4 regions of the Ureibacillus sp. FSL K6-0165 genome follow, and region 3 is predicted to be linked to each of the others. Evidence: riboswitches for the same ligand, from Rfam matches in the RefSeq annotation. Region 3 holds a riboswitch; each other region holds the start of a gene.
The links. A riboswitch is a leader RNA that binds a small molecule or an ion and turns the genes downstream of it on or off. The one in region 3 is predicted to bind S-adenosylmethionine.
Positions count from the first base shown of each region.

Region 1: another riboswitch for S-adenosylmethionine. It lies ahead of NST00_RS01675 (O-acetylhomoserine aminocarboxypropyltransferase/cysteine synthase family protein); the one in region 3 lies ahead of metK (methionine adenosyltransferase).
Region 2: another riboswitch for S-adenosylmethionine. It lies ahead of NST00_RS04850 (bifunctional homocysteine S-methyltransferase/methylenetetrahydrofolate reductase); the one in region 3 lies ahead of metK (methionine adenosyltransferase).
Region 4: another riboswitch for S-adenosylmethionine. It lies ahead of metA (homoserine O-acetyltransferase MetA); the one in region 3 lies ahead of metK (methionine adenosyltransferase).

Region 1 covers NZ_JBBOQS010000001.1:346,113-351,145, forward strand. Annotated here, with positions in the region: gene NST00_RS01670 (hypothetical protein) at 1-337, opposite strand, end outside; gene NST00_RS01675 (O-acetylhomoserine aminocarboxypropyltransferase/cysteine synthase family protein) at 960-2,261, opposite strand; SAM riboswitch class I at 2,374-2,481, opposite strand; gene NST00_RS01680 (glycerol-3-phosphate acyltransferase) at 2,627-3,271, shown strand; gene NST00_RS01685 (amidohydrolase) at 3,327-4,991, opposite strand.
Region 2 covers NZ_JBBOQS010000001.1:971,197-976,229, reverse strand. Annotated here, with positions in the region: gene metH (methionine synthase) at 1-1,752, opposite strand, end outside; gene NST00_RS04850 (bifunctional homocysteine S-methyltransferase/methylenetetrahydrofolate reductase) at 1,745-3,592, opposite strand; SAM riboswitch class I at 3,695-3,799, opposite strand; gene hemG (protoporphyrinogen oxidase) at 3,869-5,033, opposite strand, start outside.
Region 3 covers NZ_JBBOQS010000001.1:1,605,413-1,610,445, reverse strand. Annotated here, with positions in the region: gene NST00_RS08115 (alpha/beta hydrolase) at 1-635, opposite strand, end outside; gene NST00_RS08110 (gamma carbonic anhydrase) at 759-1,271, shown strand; gene metK (methionine adenosyltransferase) at 1,363-2,559, opposite strand; SAM riboswitch class I at 2,792-2,903, opposite strand; gene pckA (phosphoenolpyruvate carboxykinase (ATP)) at 3,155-4,741, shown strand.
Region 4 covers NZ_JBBOQS010000001.1:2,067,381-2,072,413, forward strand. Annotated here, with positions in the region: gene NST00_RS10285 (hypothetical protein) at 1-1,064, shown strand, start outside; gene NST00_RS10290 (MBL fold metallo-hydrolase) at 1,128-1,988, opposite strand; gene metA (homoserine O-acetyltransferase MetA) at 2,154-3,098, opposite strand; SAM riboswitch class I at 3,192-3,299, opposite strand; gene NST00_RS10300 (hypothetical protein) at 3,364-4,128, opposite strand; gene NST00_RS10305 (DEAD/DEAH box helicase) at 4,131-5,033, opposite strand, start outside.

The DNA.
Region 1 (5,033 bases), 1.3 Mb from region 3:
TCAATCGTTCTTCTTCCGCTGAAAAGGCAGGAACAGCAAAAGGTCTTCTTATCAATTGGAAATCCCCATATGTTAAAAACCATTCTTTTGCAGGTTCTAAAATTGGTTGTTCACCCAATTCTTTATATGCATCGTATACTTCTTTTACTATATACCCGTGTGTTAAAAGCGTATAGGTTTGCTCTTTATACGGGCTGTATCCAAAAACACTTTCCCACTGTTTTTTTACTATTTCAAGCAAATGTTGCAATGATTTTGCATTTACAAAAGTATTCATGTCATTTAATTCGTATATGATATAAGCCGCAAAATTTTGGGCACTATAAATCTTTTTCATAGGATTCAACTCCTTTTAAAGGGGAAAGCCATTAAAGGCTTTCCTTAAACATTTAGGGGGGATTATTGAAAATACCAAATACAATAGCATTCAATCAACTCTTATATACACTATAAATGATTAAACGATAAAATTCAAGTAACCTAATTATTTTACTAGGAATTAATTTTATATATCGAAAATGGGGTGTCTAGAATTGAGAACGATTGGTTCTACCAAAATGACAGATCAGCCTATTTATTAATGTGAATTGTATTCGAATGGGAATACAACTCACATCGTATTAAATTATTTTTGCTACAAATGAGTAGCCTTTCGATTAAGCGCCTTTGAGGAAAATTTGAATTATCTACTGCAAATGAGCAGCCTTACTCAATCAATCATTTTAAGAAACTTTGGATAATTGGATCAGCTGCGAATGAGCAGCACTTTCCTATTAAATTTTCACTGCAAATGAGCATTTTATCTTTTGGACCATAGAGGATTTTAATGTTGCACATGAGCAACCTCTTCTCTTAACGACTATTATGGGGAGCATTTAATGCTTTATTTTTTAACAGCGGCAAATGAGCAGCTATTATTAGCGATTCAATAGCGGTTCTTAGAGGGCTTGAACGAATGATTAAGCCTTATTTACACTAAATTCTGCCTCAGCTTTTGCTAAAGCTTGATCTAAATCTGCAATAATGTCATCTACATTTTCTAAGCCGATGGATAAGCGAATGAGTTCTTCCCCTACTCCAGCAATTTTTAATTCCTCAGCAGATAATTGTTGGTGAGTTGTTGATGCAGGATGAATAATGAGCGATCTTGCATCTCCAACATTCGCTACGTGAGAGAATAATTTCACGTTGTCAATTACCACTCGACCTGCTTCACGACCACCTTTAATTCCGAATGTTACCATTGATCCGTAACCGTTTTTTAAATATTTCTTCGCAAGGTGGTGAGATGGGAAGTTTTCATCCCCTGGATAATTCACATATTCTACGTATGGGTGGTTTTTCAAGAATTCCACAATTCTTTCTGCGTTTTCACCATGTCTTACATAACGAAGATGAAGGGTTTCTAAACCTTGTAAGAAGCTAAACGCTGCATCTGGCCCTAAAGTTGGACCAAAGTCACGTAATAATTGTACACGTAATTTTGTTGCAAAAGCAGCTTCGGCTGTATCAATACCATAACGAATTCCGTGATATGTGTGATCGGGCTCAGTGAATCCTGGGAATCGACCTTGTGTCCAGTCAAATTTACCCCCATCTACAACAATTCCTCCGATTGTTGTACCGTGTCCCCCAATCCATTTTGTCGCAGAGTGTATTACGACGTCTGCTCCAAATTCAATTGGGTTGCATCCATATGGAGATGGGAACGTATTGTCGATAATTAATGGTATGCCATTTTCGTGAGCAATTTTTGCCACCGCTTCAATATCTAAAATATTTAAACTAGGGTTTCCTACCGTTTCAGCATAAATCGCTTTTGTTTTGTCCGTAATCGCTTTGCGGAAGTTTTCTGGATCTCTTTCATCTACAAATTTTGTAGTAATTCCCCAGCGCGGCAATGTGTTTGCAAATAAGTTGTATGTTCCACCATATAAGGAACCAGCTGAAACAATTTCATCTCCTGCATTAGCGATGTTTAAAATGGAGAATGCAATCGCCGCCTGACCGGAAGATAAAGCAACAGCTGCAGTACCACCTTCTAGTAAAGCAACACGCTTTTCAAATACATCTACAGTTGGATTCATAATGCGAGAATAAATATTACCAACTTCTTCAAGAGCGAATAATTTGCGCGCATGTTCTGTGTCTTTGAATGCATATGCTGTTGTGCGATAAATAGGAACAGCAATAGCACCTGTAGTAGGGTCAGGTTGTTGGCCACCGTGAAGTAATAACGTTTCTGGCTTGAATTCGGACATCGTTTTCTCCTCCTAAATAAATAATTGATGGATTTCTTGAGGAGGCATTGAAGTAAAACAAAAACCCTCTTCTTATATAAGAAGAGGGTGTTGTATGCACGTACATTTCCTCCTCTTATCTTTCAGATCAATATGATCTGTAGGATTTAGCACCTTTGCAATTTTCTTGCCGGTTGCCGGGCATCATAGGGCCTAGTCCCTCCGCCTCTCTTGATAAGAGTATTGATTTGATTTCCATCGTTGGATTAACTATAAAACATAGTATGCCACTCTGTCAACTAATTTTTTAAAAAATTTGAAACTATTTTTTATTTTATTGAGTATAATATATTAAAATGCACTTTTCTATAAAGGAGTCCAATAGAATGATAACTGCAGTGATTACATTTCTTATTGTCGGCTATTTTATTGGATGTATTCATGGGTCAAATGCAGCACAATTACTTTCCGGTGTGAATTTAAAAGAAGCTGGACTCGGCAATGCAGGAGCTTCCAACGCTACTCTTACGCTGGGCTGGAAATACGGCATACTTGTTGGATTCATTGATATCGGAAAAGGAGTTTTTGCGATTATCTTAACAAGATATTTTTTAGATCACTATACACTATTTGAAACTGAACAAATCTCAATATTGCTCTATTTGACAGGTGCCGCAGTAATTCTAGGTCATAATTTTCCCATTCATATGCATTTCAGAGGCGGTAAAGGAACTGCTTCCCTCATCGGAATTTTCCTTGCAATCAATTGGAAATTTGGTCTACTTTCTATGATAGCTCTTGTCATAGTTTCCTTATTATCCAACTATTTAATTATCGGTGTATTCTTTTTGTATATCGTTTTTGCTATAAACTCTTTGCTGTTTGAACCAACTATTTGGCCATTTATCATCGTAATATTGCTGTTATTGGTTGCAACGATTTTACATTTAGAAAACATTAAACGCATTAAACTCGGGACAGAACCAACCATCAACGCAGCTTTTAAAAGAGAGAAAGATGAAACCGCATAAAAAAAATCTCCCGTAAAGGTAATACACCTAACAACTACGGGAGGTTCTTTTTATTTCATTCATCGATATGAGAATTATCACGATATATTTCTTTTCCCTTAAAATAAGTTAACACGACTTTCGCTTCACTTATCTCACTAGGAGGTATTTTAAAGATATTTTTATCTAATATGATAAAGTCTGCTTGTTTCCCCACACGAATCTTCCCAATCCATTCTTCTTTTCCTATTTGTCTTGCCGCATAGATGGTGTAACTACGAAGCATTTGTTTCAACGTAGCACTTTCTTTTGGCCATAATGGTTTAAGATTTTTTTCTTCTTTTGCATGAAGTCTAGTCATTCCCGTTTCAATTCCGTATAGTGGATTCAACTCGCCAAAAGGATAATTACTCGAAGATGCAACTGGTAATCCCCGCTCAAAATAGCTTTTCATTCGATGCAAATCTTTTAATTCTTCCACCTTTTCTTTAACTCCCATTGTGTGATAAAAGAGAGATGGCTGAACAGATGGAATCAGACCAAACTTTCGAAATTGGGTTAAATTTTCCCTCGTCATAAAAGGGATATTGGAAATAGTATGCTTGAAATTCTGTTTTCCATTATGCTCTCGAACATATTCAAACACCTTTACAATTTCATCTAATTCCCCATCTGCTTGCACATGTATTCGAAAACCTTCCCGATCTAACAATTCCAACAGTTGATAAAACTTGTCCCTATTCCATGAACCATCTTTTGATAAAACTTCTGCACCATACAATTTCACCGTTTGGTAACTATAATTCTCTCCCTGATACTTATCTCTCCATTCCTTTAACGAATCAATTTGTTCTAATCCTTTAAAAGGATCTACGTATAACCCTAACTCATAGGAAAGCGTCAGCTTACCTTGTTGATCAAGTTCATCAATAGCTTTTAATAAATTTTCCGAATGGTATCGGAACGGAATAAATACTGCCGTAATTCCATATGTTGCCGCTTCTTTTTGAAATTCCAACAATGCTATCTTATATTGTTCTACTGTAAAATCCGGTTGAGGCAAAGATTGGATAACTACTTTAATGAACTGTCCTTGAACTACTCCCAACTCGCCTTTTTCTAAAAGGTCAATTTGTCCTTGTTCCTGTTTTTCTGTTTCTACATCCAATCCTGAAATTTCGATTGCTTTTGAGTTAACCCAAAGCTCGTCTCGATGATTTGAAAAAGCTACAAACGGGATATCTGAAACAAGTTGATCAATTAATTCTCTCGGAGTTTGTCCACTCTTTTGACTCGCTTCTTCCGTCACATTTTGATTCCATCCAACAGCACGAAGCTGCCTTAATTGTGGATTTTGTGAACGATACGTTAAAATCGCTCTTTTATATTGTTCAAAATTTGAGTAAGGGGTTAAGTCCAATAAATACAGTTTCTCGGCTTTTAAATATGCATAATTATGACCGTCAACAAATCCTGGCAATAACAGCTGATTATCTAAATGCATTACTTTCGTTTTTGGACCTTTATAGGCTTGTACGCCCTCCCGATCTCCTACATAAACAAACTTTCCATTTTTCACCGCAATGGCTTCTGCTTTCTCGTTTACTTTGTCGACAGTAAATACTTCAACATTTTCAATTACTAAATCCGCTTGAACAATTTCTTCTTCTGCAACAATTGGTTTGAAATGGAAAGCTACCAAAAATAACACGAGAAGTACGATGAAAATACGTCTTTTCATGTATACCACCTCGCTTCTTTAGGAACGTTATTTCAATATAGG
Region 2 (5,033 bases), 630 kb from region 3:
CGGTAGAGAGGCATAACGCTCCAATTTTTCTGTATTAACAATGGCATAATCTAAGCCAGCTTGCGTGCAGTGATATAAAAATACTGCGTTTAATACTTCCCTGCCAACCGGTGGGAGACCAAAGGAAACGTTGCTAATCCCAAGAACCGTTAAAGCTCTCGGATATTTTTCCTTTATGAGTCGAATTCCTTCGATTGTTTCTTCTGCAGCGCCAATGTATTGCTCATCCCCAGTACCTACGGGGAAAACTAATGGGTCAAAAATAATATCTTCCGGCGCAATGCCCCATTTTTCCGTTAAAATTTTATAAGAGCGCTCTGCTATCGCCAATTTTCTCTCGCGAGTGACGGCCATTCCCTCTTCATCAATTGTGCCTACAACAACTGAGGCACCATATCTCTTCACGATTGGCAGCACTTTATCAAAACGTTCTTCTCCATCTTCTAAGTTGATGGAGTTGATGATTGCTTTTCCTTGAGAATATTTCAATGCTTCCTCTATCACTCGCTCGTCAGTTGAGTCTATGACTAAAGGTACTTTCACTTTCTTTACCACTTCTTGCATAAATCGGCGCATATCTTCTAGCTCATCTCGGTCAGGGTTCGCTAAACAGATATCAATCACATGCGCCCCGTTTTTCACTTGGGCTCGAGCAATTTCAGCCGCTTCCTCGTATTTTCCATCAATAATTAACTGCTTAAATTTACGAGATCCAATAACGTTTGTTCTTTCACCAATAAATAACGGACGCATTGAATCATCATAAAGCAGCGGTTCAATACCTGATACTGCATGTCCAAGGGATTTTTCCTTCTTCTTTCGAGGTTTATAGCCTTCTACTGCTTCACGGATTGCCTTTATGTGGGCAGGAGTTGTACCGCAGCATCCACCGACAATGTTTAACCAACCTTTTTCAGCAAATCCTTGCAATTTCTTCGATAAAGATTCGGGCGTTTCATGATAATGTCCCTCTTCATCTGGTAATCCAGCGTTCGGATAACAGCTTATATAGCTTGTAGATAATTCGGAAAGCGAGCGAATATGATCCGTCATAAATTCTGGCCCTGTCGCACAGTTAAGCCCAATTGAAATTGGCTTGATGTGTTCAATAGAAATATAGAAAGCTTCTATAGATTGCCCAGCAAGTGTTGTTCCCATTGGCTCAATCGTCGCAGAAACCATAATCGGAAGCTCTTTTCCAGTTTCTTTAAATGCCCGCTTCAAACCAAGGGTTGCCGCTTTCACGTTTAACATATCTTGGCTTGTCTCAAGTAACAATAAATCTGCGCCGCCTTCAATTAGTGCTTTCGCTTGGATATAGAAGTTTTCAGATAGCTCATCAAATGTAATACCGCCCGTTACAGACAATGTTTTCGTCGTTGGACCTATGGATCCTGCAACGAAGCGAGGCCAGTCGCTTGTTGAATATTTTTCAGCTTCTGCTTTTGCAAGTTCTACAGCCCTCTTATTAATTTCTTCTGCTTTATAACCTAATCCATATTCATTTAATACGAGTGGGGTTCCTCCAAATGTATTTGTAGAAATAATATCTGCTCCAGCTTCTAAGTACGCTCGATGGATTTTAGAAATGACATCAGGTCTAGTTAATACAAGGTGTTCATTACATCCATCAAATTCTTCCCCACCAAAATCTTCCGGTGTTAAATTTTCCTGCTGGAGCATTGTTCCCATTGCACCATCGATAATCAATATTCTTTTTTGCAATTGTTCCTCTATTGGATGGTTAACCATTTGCTTTAACTCCTTTATTTTGCTCGTCAAGTTGTTGAATATATTGCAATAGTTGTAAAGTGATTTCATATCGCATAAACGGCGTAATTAAATAAATGCCGTTGAAGTATTTCGTTGCTGTATCTAACAATTCTTTTGCAATTTCTAGTCCTACTTTTGTTTCTTGTTCTTTATTTCCGCTTACTTGTTGCATTCTTTCTAACACATCATCAGATAATTTAATTCCCGGTACTTCATGATGCAAAAATTCCGCATTTTTAAAGCTAGTAAGCGGCATAATTCCTATATAAATTGGTGTATCTAAATGTTTTGTCGCCTCATGAATTTCCACAATTTTTTCCTTCGAATAGACTGGTTGCGTAATGAAATAATCCGCACCATGTTCAATTTTTTTCTCTAGACGGCTGACAGCACGATCTAACACTCTCACGTTAGGATTGAAAGCCGCTGCTACTGAGAAATTCGCTTTTTTTCTTAGTGCTTTGCCAGAAAAAGAAATCCCTTCATTTAACTGTTTAATTAATGATATCAATTCCATCGATGAAACGTCATAAACACTTGTTGCACCCGGAAAATCCCCTACCTTTGTTGGATCACCAGTTACAGCCAACACATCATGAAGGCCAAGAGCATTGAGCCCCATTAAATGGGATTGCAGCCCAATTAAGTTTCGATCTCGGCAAGTAATATGTGGCATTGTGCGTATGCCATATTGCAGTTTTAAAATGGCCCCCATTGCCAAGTTGCTAACCCTTGGAGATGCTAGTGAATTGTCTGCCATCATGATAAGATCTGCCCCTGCATTGTAAAGAGCTTTTGCTCCTTCAACAAACTGTTCAATTTCAAGATGCTTCGGCGTATCCAATTCTACAATGACAGAACGTGCTCTTTTTGCTTTTTCGTGGAGAGGTTCAAAACTATGCGGTTCAGCCTCGCGAATGATTATTTCCCTCTGAGGTTTTGCCTCTTTCTTTTCAACCGGCTGAAAATGAGCAAGCTTCTTTTTCATCGCTTCAATATGTTTCGGTGTTGTACCGCAACATCCTCCAATGAGCCTTACTCCTTCATTGCATAATTCAACCGCTGCCCTTGCAAAATAATCTACTTCTGATTCGTAAACGACACGCCCCTCTTCAATATCTAATAAAGAAGCGTTCGGATAAACAGATAAATACGCTCGTTCAGGAATTTCTACCTGTTCAAAAGCCTGTATTGTGTGGTATGGACCAAGTCGACAGTTCACCCCTACAATATCTGCACCTAATTTTTCTAACTGCTTTAATGCTTCATTCAATTTCATGCCATTCATTAATACGCCCGGCTCTTGCATTGAAACTTGAGCAATGATGGGCATATCCGTCATGGCTCGTAACATTTTTAACGTCTCGCATAGCTCTTCAAAATCATAATAAGTTTCTAACAACAAACCATCTAACTGCCCCGCAATTAGCACTTCTGCTTGTTCACGAACTGCTGCGAGAATTTCATCTAATGTATAATCTACTTTGCGAACACCACGGATACCACCAATCGAACCTAAAATAAACACTTCACTGTTCTTGGCTGCTTGTTTGGCAACACCTATCGCACCTTCGTTAATTTCCACTACTTTTGACTCCAAACCATAACGAGTGAGCTTGATTCGATTAGCGCCATATGTATTCGTTTGAATAACATCTGCGCCAGCTTGTATGTATTCCTTATGAATTTTTTTAATGATTTCCGGTTTTTCAATATTCATTTCTTCGTGACAATTTTCAAGTCCATATGAATATAACAGCGTTCCCATAGCACCATCTGCAACTAACACTTTATGTTTTAACGCATCTAGTAGCCCCATCCGAAATTCCCTCACTTTTCTTTACTTCATAAATTTTCTGTCAATTCATCTAATAGAAAAAGCCTTCTTGCGAAAGAAGGCTTGTCATTTCCTTTAGAAGTCACCTTATCTTTCGGCAATTGCCGCTGGATTTAGCACCTTACTAAAAATTTTTAGTGGTTGCTGAAGCTTCACCGGGCCAGTTCCCTCCACTTCTCTTGATAAGTCATATTCGATTTTAAAATATCAATATAATAACTTACATCATAAAATCAATACTTCATTTTGTCAAGTTAATCAGTCGGAATTATTTAAAAAGTTGTTTATAATTTGTTTTGCTGTTTCTTTCCCGTTATCAATGCATGCACCAATTCCTACGCCGAAATAAGAGCAACCAGCAATGTAAAGATTCGGATAGAGGTTATCTAATTTTGTAATTATTTCTTGCAAAGCTTCATGATGAGCTAAATCATAAGTTGGCATGGCATCGATCCATTTTGTAATATTCACAATGGTAGGTTGTGCTTCTATATTCAAACTGAGTTGAATATCGTTCAAAGCAACCTTTGTTAACTCTTCATCACTCATTTTCACTAATTCTTGGTAGCGAGGATTACTTTCTTTATAAAACAGTCGAACAAGTAGATTTCCTTCTGTTGAAGTATGCTTCCATTTACGGCTTGTCCAAGTAGAGGCATTACATAATAAGTCGCTGTTATAGGAAACGATAAATCCAGTGCCATCCTTAGGCAAAATAGAATCTGGTAGATCGAAGCCTACATACATCGTAATGGCTGATGCATTTTTAAATTTGTTGAAATAAGGATTTAATTCATCATTATTTAAAACTTGCTTCACGACTTGGTTGGGCAATGCTAACACAACAACATCCGATTCCAATTTTTCTCCGTTAGCGAAGGAAATTTCATAACGTTGTTCTTTCTTCTCAACAAGAACTGTTTCAGTATCTTTATATATTTCTACATCCACAAGCAGTTCTTCCATTCGATCAATTAGTTGAGATAGTCCATTTTTAAAAGAAAGGAATTTTTTATTCGCTTCCCGTTCAAACTTTTCCCGATTTGCTTGCAAACCTTTCATTATACTTCCATATTCATTTTTGTAATCAACTAAGTATGGAAGCGTAGAGGCAATGGACAATTTATAAATGTCCCCTGAATAAACACCAGCTAATACAGGAGCTATTTGTTTCTCCACGATTTCTTTTCCTAAAAAGTATTCTAAGAAATCTCCGATGGAACTTTCCTTCGTAAATTTCGTATTCGGTATTTCCTCATCTTTTAACACTCGTTGTTTCCCTTCTTCTGAAATTAATGTGCTCGCCTTTAGGGATTCGAGAGTCATAGGAATGCCAAATACAGAGTCCTTTGGAATCGCATGTAATTCATTATTGGTGTGAATATAAGAAATTCCTGTTTCGTTATATACGACTTCCGATTCA
Region 3 (5,033 bases):
GCCGTTTCTGAATCCGCCACTTTATCTTGATTAGGGGTAATGAGCAAAATGGGCAATGACAATGTCTTATCCTGAGTCATCAAATTTTTCATTAATTGTTGAATGTCTCGATACCATCGAACGGTAACATTGGAATGATATGGTACGTCATCCTCCATCTCTAGAAAACCATCAGAATTTCGAGTAAATAATCGTCTATCAAACTCCATCGACACTTTTTTGCTTGGTGCTATGTTCATGCTTGCTAGTGCACTTGTAAGTAAATTGGAATGTTTATGCAACTGTAACCACGGAGCAGTTAATACTAGTCCAGCGCATTCCATCTTCGTTGACCTTAAAAATTGAATTGCAAGGGTTCCGCCCAAGCCATGTCCAATGATAAATACTGGTAAATGATATTGAAGAGCGCTTTTCATGAGCTGTTTAATGAAAAGTAAGTATTCGTCAATTAATTCATCATGAACCCTCGTAAATTTTGACCCTTCTTCATGCCCTGGTAAATCGCCCATCACGACATGATAACCTTCCGTCATCAATTTTTCTATTAACCATGCATACCAACGGTGGTTTTCAAAAGCGCTATGTATTATTACTATAACAGCTTTCGGTTGCTCTTTAGTTTCCCACTTCCACATAGCGTTCCTCCTAAATCCACTAATACTTCTGTCATTACAAGTTAGTTTTGTTCTATTTTCAAATATTTTCTTATTTGCTAGGATAATATACATAATAATACTTTAGAAATGAGGAGCTTTGCGATGATTTATCCTTATAAAGATAAAGAACCTAATATCGATCCTTCTGTATTTATAGCAGACCATGTAACGATTACTGGAGATGTTACAATTGGCGAAGATACGTCAATTTGGTTTGGAACTGTGATTCGCGGAGATGTTGCACCAACGATTATTGGAAAACGTTGTAGCATCCAAGATTTAAGTTGTTTACATCAAAGTCCCAATAACCCTCTAATCATAGAGGATGAAGTCATCGTTGGTCATCAGGCTACCTTACACAGTTGTATTGTACGTAAACGCGCTTTAATTGGCATGGGATCCATCATATTAGATGGTGCTGAAATCGGAGAAGGAGCACTCGTTGCAGCTGGAAGTTTAGTACCTCCTGGTAAAAAAATCCCTCCAAATTCTGTCGCTATGGGCAATCCTGCTAAAGTCGTCCGTCAAGTAACAGAAGAAGATCGTAAAGATATGGATCGCATTATTCAAGAATATGTTGAAAAAGGAAAATATTATCAGTCATTAAAGAAATAAAATTCAAGTTATTATTATTTATACAATATTAAATTTACATTGAAAAATAAAAATGCAGGCGTTCATATTTGCCTGCATTTTTATAAAATAATTATAATCCTGCCTTCTCTCTTAATAATTGGGCCACATCTGTTCTTTCCCAAGGCAAATCGATATCCGTGCGACCAAAATGACCATATGCAGCAGTTTGTTTATAAATTGGACGACGCAAATCTAGCATTTTAATGATACCCGCAGGTCGTAAATCAAATAGTTCTTTGACCCACTCAACTAATTTGCTCTCACTTACTTTACCTGTTCCAAAAGTATCAATTGAAATGGATACAGGACGTGCAACACCAATTGCATAAGCTAATTGAACTTCTACTCGATCAGCAAGACCAGATGCTACGATGTTTTTTGCTACATAACGCGCAGCATAGGCAGCAGAACGGTCCACTTTTGTAGGGTCTTTTCCAGAAAATGCTCCTCCACCATGACGAGCATATCCACCATAAGTATCCACAATAATTTTGCGTCCAGTTAGACCCGCATCTCCTTTTGGTCCACCAATTACGAAGCGGCCAGTTGGGTTAATGAAGTATTTAGTATCGTCATCAATCAACTCTATTGGAACAATTTCCTTAATAACTTTTTCCATCATATCTACTTTAATTTGATCAAGAGTAACTCCTTCATCATGCTGAGTAGAAATGACGATTGTATCAATGCGACGAGGTACATTATTTTCATCATATTCTACAGTTACTTGTGTTTTACCATCTGGTCGTAAATACGGAATCTCTTTTGATTTCCGAACTTCTGATAATCTTCTTGCAAGTCGATGAGCTAAACTAATCGGTAGAGGCATCAGTTCTGGAGTTTCATTGCAAGCAAATCCAAACATTAATCCTTGGTCTCCAGCACCAATCGCTTCGATATCCTCATCAGTCATATATCCTTCTCGTGCTTCTAAGGCTTGGTCTACACCTTCTGCAATATCTGGTGATTGTTCACCGATTGCAGTGAGCACCGCCAAGTTTTCTGCATCAAATCCAAATTTCCCACGCGTATATCCAATTTCTGCGACAGTGTCCCGAACAATACTTTGAATATCGACATAAGTTGTCGTAGTAATTTCTCCGGTTACAAGCACTAATCCAGTTGTAACAATTGTTTCACAAGCAACCCTTGCATTTGGATCTTCTTCTAGTATCGCATCCAATATTGCATCGGATATTTGGTCACAAATTTTATCTGGATGACCTTCTGTTACGCTTTCTGATGTAAACAGTCGACGATTTGACATTAAATTTCCTCCTAAATTTACGAGACGAATCTCTGCTATGATACGGTACTCATTATCCATTTTGCCTTAGCAACATTCGCCCGTAAGGAACAGTGCGAAGATGATGAAAGGCTTTAAGAAATTTTTATCTTTTTATAGGTTTTATAGGTTGAATGAGTACGACATTTGTGCTTGAATAAAAAAAGTTCCTATCCACATGCATGAGGAAAGGAACTAAACATTCTACCTTTCACTCTTATCGTTCAAGGGAACCCCTTGCATCAGGTTAGCACCACGCATTATTATAGTAATGCAGGTTGCCGGGTTTCATAGGGCCTTAACCCTCCACCAGCTCTGGATAAGAGTATCCGTTCAACCAACATGTTACGTAATATACTATACAATGTCAAATATTTTTTCCTTTTTCTCAAATTTGACATAACCCGGTATTCTATAATTTACTTATAAGTAGGTACTCTTGTTACAAGCAAAAAATTTTCATAAATAATTTTAAGAATTAGTATAGATTATTTCATCTAATGTGTTATACTAATTTCTGTATTATATAACCAACAATTAATTTTCCTAAAAATAAAAAAAGGATGGTATTTAATCGATGAATTCAGTAGAAATTGCAAATGAGCTGAAGGAATTATTAAAAGGTGGAAATATAAACACTCAATTGTCAGTGCCTCAATTAGTTGAAAAGGCGGTAACTCGTGGAGAAGCCAAATTAACAATTGATGGTGCAATTGTTGCTGAGACAGGTAAATATACAGGCCGTTCTCCAAAAGATAAATTTATTGTCGAAGAAGAAAGCATTAAAGATAAAATTGATTGGGGTAGTGTAAATCAGCCAATCTCTGCTGAAGTGTTTGATAACTTGTATATAAAAGTATTAAATTACTTAAAAGAAAAAGACGAGTTATTTGTATTTAAAGGCTTTGCTGGAGCAGATAAAGAATCTCAATTATCTATTCAAGTAGTAAATGAATATGCTTGGCACAATCTTTTCTGTCATCAATTATTCATCCGTCCAACAAAAGAAGAATTAGCTTCTCATACAGCTGATTTCACAATTATTTCTGCACCTGGTTTCAAAGCGAATCCAGCTGTTGACGGAACAAACTCAGAAGCATTTATTATCGTATCATTCGAAAAGAAAATTATTTTAATCGGTGGTACGGAATATGCTGGTGAAATGAAAAAATCTATTTTCAGTATCATGAACTACTTGTTACCTGAAAAAGGAATTCTTTCAATGCATTGCTCTGCTAACGTTGGAGAAGATGGTGACGTAGCGTTATTCTTTGGTTTATCTGGTACTGGAAAAACAACTCTTTCTGCTGACAGTGATCGTAAATTAATCGGTGATGATGAACATGGTTGGTCTGACAACGGTGTGTTCAACATTGAAGGCGGCTGCTACGCTAAAACAATTAATTTATCAGCTGAGAAAGAGCCAGAAATTTATAATGCCATTCGTTTTGGTACAGTGTTAGAAAACGTTGTAATCGATTCAGAATCACGTATTCCTGATTACGATGATAATAGCCTAACAGAAAATACACGTGCAGCGTATCCAATTCATTACATTGATAATATTGTAATGCCTTCTATTGCTGGTCATCCGAAAACAATTATTTTCTTAACTGCTGATGCTTTTGGAGTGCTTCCTCCAATCAGTAAATTAACGAAGGAACAAGCAATGTACCACTTCTTAAGCGGATTCACTTCTAAATTGGCTGGTACTGAACGCGGCGTTACTTCACCTGAACCAGTATTCTCTACATGCTTCGGTTCTCCTTTCTTACCACTTCCAGCAACAAAATATGCTGAAATGTTAGGTGAGAAAATCGATGAACACAACGTTCAAGTATTCTTAGTGAACACTGGTTGGACTGGTGGCGAATACGGTGTAGGTAGCCGCATGAAGCTTTCATATACTCGCGCAATGGTACGTGCTGCTATCAGCGGTAAATTAAACGATGTTGAAACAAAACAAGATGGTATTTTCGGATTACACATCCCAACTGCAATTGAAGGGGTTCCAAGCGAAGTGCTAGATCCTCGTGAAGCTTGGAAAGATAAAGAAGCTTACGATCAAAAAGCTCGTTATTTAGCTGATTTATTCAAAGAAAACTTCAAGAAATTTAACAACGTATCAGAAGATATTTTGAAAAAAGGTGGACCATTGGTTTAATATCAACGTTCCATCCATTCTAAACTCATATTAAGATTAAAGAGGCGCCTAATAAGTCATTGAGGCGCCTCTCTTTACGACTGATGCTCATGCATTCTTCGCAGATTAATTTCGACAAGGAGTCGCGTCAGATGTGACCAACGCAGGGAAAATATAATCATCATAAAGAATTTGAGCCTGATCAAAAAATATTACACTTTTTGATCAGGCCATTTAATTTTGATGGGCTTTTTTATAAATCTTTAATGAAAAACGTTCTAAGTGTTTCAATAATTAAAGGGAAAAGAGTGAA
Region 4 (5,033 bases), 460 kb from region 3:
TTTTAATGATGCTAATTTCTTGGTTTTTCTGGCCTTCCCCAGCTGTTGCATTACTTGGTGCTGTTTTGTTGCCTGTTGCTATTCGTGCTGGACTCCCCGCTCTAGGTGTTGCGATGGCAATGAACTTGTTTGGCCACGGTATTGCCCTCTCTGGTGACTTTGTTATTCAAGGAGCGCCGAAATTAACAGCCGATGCAGCTGGACTTCCGGTTCACGAAGTCATTTCTGCAAGCATTCCTCTAGTGATTGTGATGGGGATTGTTACGACAGTTGTAGCATTTCTATTGTTAAAACGGGATATGAAGCGCGGTACGATTGACATGATTGGAAATTTTGATGGTGAAACTCAGGAACAAGAAGAGGTTGACACAAATCTTTTATCGATGAGACAAAAGCGAATATTTGCGATATTGATACCAATTGCCTTCTTATTAAATGTAGTGGCTATGTCTATATTTGATTTAACTGGTGGAGATGCGACAGCATTAATTGGTGGAACAACGTTAGCACTTCTATTACTCCTTTCAATGTTTGCCCATAAAAATGCTGGACTAGAAAAAACGACAAGTTATTTAATTCAAGGTTTCCAATTTGGTTTTAAAGTGTTTGGTCCTGTTATTCCAATTGCCGCATTCTTCTATTTAGGAGATTCTGGATTTACTCAAATCATCGGCAATCATTTACCAGAAGGATCTCAAGGCATCATTAATGATTTAGGGGTCGCACTAGCAGCGGTTGTGCCTTTAACCGCTGAAATTGCTGCAGTGACAGTTGCAGGAGTTGGCGCAATTACAGGGTTAGATGGCTCCGGATTTTCTGGTATTTCGTTAGTAGGTTCGATTGCTAATCTATTTGGTACAGTGATTGGTGAAGGAACTGCTACTCTTACAGCATTAGGTCAAATTGCAGCCATTTATGTTGGTGGTGGAACTTTAGTACCATGGGCTTTAATTCCAGCAGCAGCAATCTGTAATGTCAGTCCATTTGAGTTGGCTAGAAGAAACTTAATTCCAGTAGTAATTGGATTATTTGTGACGACAATTGTTGCGATGTTTTTAATATAAATAAAGAAAGAAACCGTATAACAAACGTTGCGGTTTCTTTCTTTATTTATATGCTTTTGTGAGTTAATGTTCAAAACCATCAACGTATCTTCCATCTTTCGGAATTGCCAATTCATCGAAGTGATGAACTAATTGGGCTAATCCATTTTCCAATTCTTCACCCGACATTGGAACACCGTGTCCACATAGTGCCACTCTTGGACGAAGATAAGCGAGTTTTGTAACGCTTTCTCTTGCTAATTTCCAATTCGTTGTAAAATATTTAGGTGGGCCAGAGATTTCCTTTTCTTGTACAAAAACTTTAAACAAAGACTCTTGTTTCACCGTAACGAACGCATCACCAGCAATTAGCGCACGGTCGCGTTCACGAAAAAGAGAGATATGACCTGGTGAATGTCCCGGTGTTGGAATCCACTTCCATTCAGGTAACATCGGGATTGTTCCATTTTTCGGCAGTGCATGAACAAAAGAATCTAACTGTATTGGCTGTTTAGGAAAGTATGGTGACATTCTCGCAACGAGTCCACGATCTACCGTAGGATCTGGATTTGGATAGCTTTGTTCTCCTATTAAAAATGGGATTTCTTCTTCATGGGCATATACTGGGACATTCCAATGTTTTACTAAATCAACAATTGCGCCAACATGATCAAAATGTCCATGGGTTAAAAGAATCGCTTTTGGGCGGGCATTTTGACCGAAACGCTGCTCAGCTTCTTCAATGATTGCATTAGCTGATTTCGGCATTCCCGCATCAACTAAAACCCATTGATTGTCTTTATCTGGATCACCAATAAAGCAAACATTGACTACTTGGATTGTAAAATGATATAAATCCTCTGTAATGTTTAGCCCTACCCCACTTAATATAGAAGTGACGGGAATAAATTTATAATCATCACCATAATGTAGCTGTTCGGACATTTCATTACCCCCTTTACATATTATTGAGTATTTCCAATTATGAATTCTTTATTTGTTCAAGAACTTCATTTTGCACTCGCTATTGTCATTCATATGTATGAATTGTTTTATTAATAAAAAAACTGTAAAAATTCTTCCGTGGAAGAAGAATTTTTACAGTTTTCATTAAATATGATAATCAATTGGTTCGTAACCATCGACAAAATGCCAGTCGTAAGGTGTTTCTTGGTAAACATAGTAGTTCAACCAGTTATAGAATAATAGGTGGGCATGTGCTCTCCAACTATTTTTTGGTTTTTTTGTTGGGTCATTGTTAGGAAAATAGTTTGCTGGAATGTCTATTGGTAATCCTTTCTTTACATCACGCTCATATTCTTCGGCAAGGGTTGTTGCATCATATTCCAAGTGTCCTGTAATCATAATGTGTTTATTATCTTTTGATTGAATGATAAAAGGTCCTACTTCTTCAGAATAGCTCAACAATTGTAAATCAGGATGTTGTTGCACTTCCTCTAAGGAAACTGACGTGTATCGAGAATGAGGTGCCACAAATTCATCATTGAAACCACGAACTAAATCGTTTGTTAAGTCTGTTATAGTGTGTGAATAGATACCAGAACATTTTTTCGGCAACTCAAATTTCCCTATTCCGAAGTGATAATATAGTGCTGCTTGTGCCGCCCAACATATATAAATTATCGATGTCACATTGTCTTGTGCCCAGTCTAAAATTTCAGTTAATTCTTTCCAATAATTAACTTCTTCAAATTCCAACCGTTCTACTGGTGCCCCGGTAATGACCATTCCATCAAAACGGCGATGCTTGATTTCATCAAAAGTTTTATAAAACATCTCTAAATGGCTTTTTGACACATTTTTTGGCTCATATGAAGCTGTATTTAAAAATGTTACATTTGTTTGTAAAGGAGTGTTACCGAGTAAACGCAATAATTGTAATTCTGCTTTTTCTTTTTCAGGCATCAAGTTAAAAACCAAAATATTTAATGGTCGGATTTCCTGTGATAACGCACGGTCTTCTTCCATGACGAAAATCTTTTCATTTCTTAAAATTTCTCCAGCTGGTAAATTCTTCGGAATATTAATTGGCATTTCTCATGTCCCCCAATTCTACATTTAATTATTAAAAAACCCTCTCATTCCAGCATAGGAAATGAGAGGGTACAAACATTTCATGTACGCACTCTCTTATCTCCCAAGGCATAGCCTTGCTGGAATTAGCACCTTTCTAACAATCGTTAGAGGTTGCTGAAGCTTCATTGGGCCAAGTCCCTCCGCTTCTCTTGATAAGAAAGTTTTGAATCCTTATAAAATTAAGATAATCCTAACACATTTAATAGGGATTTGCAATATTAGGTTATTTTATTTTACTCTGCATTTTTGTTAGCCATTCCGAGCTCTCTTTCTCATTCAATTCTTGTTCTAATTGTTGATCCCAACTATTAAATAATGTATTCCATACGCGGATAAATAATTCCTTGTTTTCAGCGTTCCAAATAATGAATTCGATACAAGGGACATCATTTACTTGAGTATTTTCCATTGATAGTATGGATTTGATTTCTTGATGATCTTCTTCCAGTTCCGTCGCTTGCATGTTTTGTATTGCTTTCATCATAAAAGGTGCACTTACTGGCCCCTCTTCATTACGTATATAACGATAGATTTGTTCCGGAAAATCATCAAAGTCTAATACTTCCTCAATATCGCCTTCTACGATTTGATGATGTACAGGGCTATATAGTAGCTCTATTGCTACGGGTTCTAATTCCTCTTCAAATACTCCTAGAGAAAATTGTTTCATTCCTTTTTCGGTAAGTTGATAATAGTTATTTTCCCGTATCAACAACCCATTTTTTTGCATTTTCCGTAATAAATCTTCTATAAATAGTGGCTCTACCAGTAAAATTTCACTGAGCTGTTCAGCCCTTTCGAAAGTTGATTTTTGGCAAGAGAAAAGTAAGATTTTCATTAATATATCCATCGTCCTCTTTCGAACTGGCTGATAAGTGATTTCATACGTATGCATCGGAATACACCAAATATCGGTATGAATGATTAAACCAGATTTTTCTTTTTCAAGCTTTTTTATTAATTGTTGCTGTATTTGATGGAGTTCCATGTTTATGTTAAGAACGTCTCCTTTGTTATTTTTCGAATACCTTGTTGTTTTTCCACTACTTCATATAGATATTGATACATTTCTTTAGTGTTCTTTGCTTTTGGTCGATTCATGAACATTTCTGAGCTGCCAATAATCATCAGTAATTCTCTTGCTCTCGATAATGCAACGTTTAACCGGCGGTAATCTTTTGCAAAACCGATTTCTCCATGTGGATTGTTTCGAACCATACTTAGTAGTATAACGTCCATTTCCATACCCTGGAATTTATCGACAGAGCCTGTCCGAATATGTAAATGGGACAAATTCAACTCTTCTATTAACAAATTAACTCGATTTACTTGCTCTCGATAGAAACTAATCACACCAACGGATTTTAAAGCATCATTTTCAAGTAAGCCTTGTTCTTTTGATTTTGCAGTTGCTTCGTTTAAATCGATTAATAGTTTCCGTATTGTTTCTAGTTCGGAAGAGTTAAATAAACTAGCGCCTTCCTTCATTCTTTCTTCAAAGTAATGTGGCTCGTTTGGTAGATCGAACCATAATAAATGTTCATGGCGTTTTACATAATTTCCATTTAATTTATGATCTCTTGCTTCATCAGAATTATCTAAACCACAATGTAAGGACTCGTTGCCGGTCCTATAAAATGGAGTGATGGTTTGCATAATCTTTTCATGCATTCTGTATTGAATTCCTAGCATTTTCTTATTTGTGCTAGGTAAATTTTTATATAGGCGTTCAAATAATGATTCTTCCAAAAGCTTCTCGAGTTCCCTTTTTTCTTCAAAAGTGTCGCTTTCTTTCATAACTACTTCCAATGTTTCTTCAAATGTATCGTCACCGATTAATGGTGGCAACTGATGGTGGTCACCGACAAGAATAATTTTTTTCCCTTTTAACAT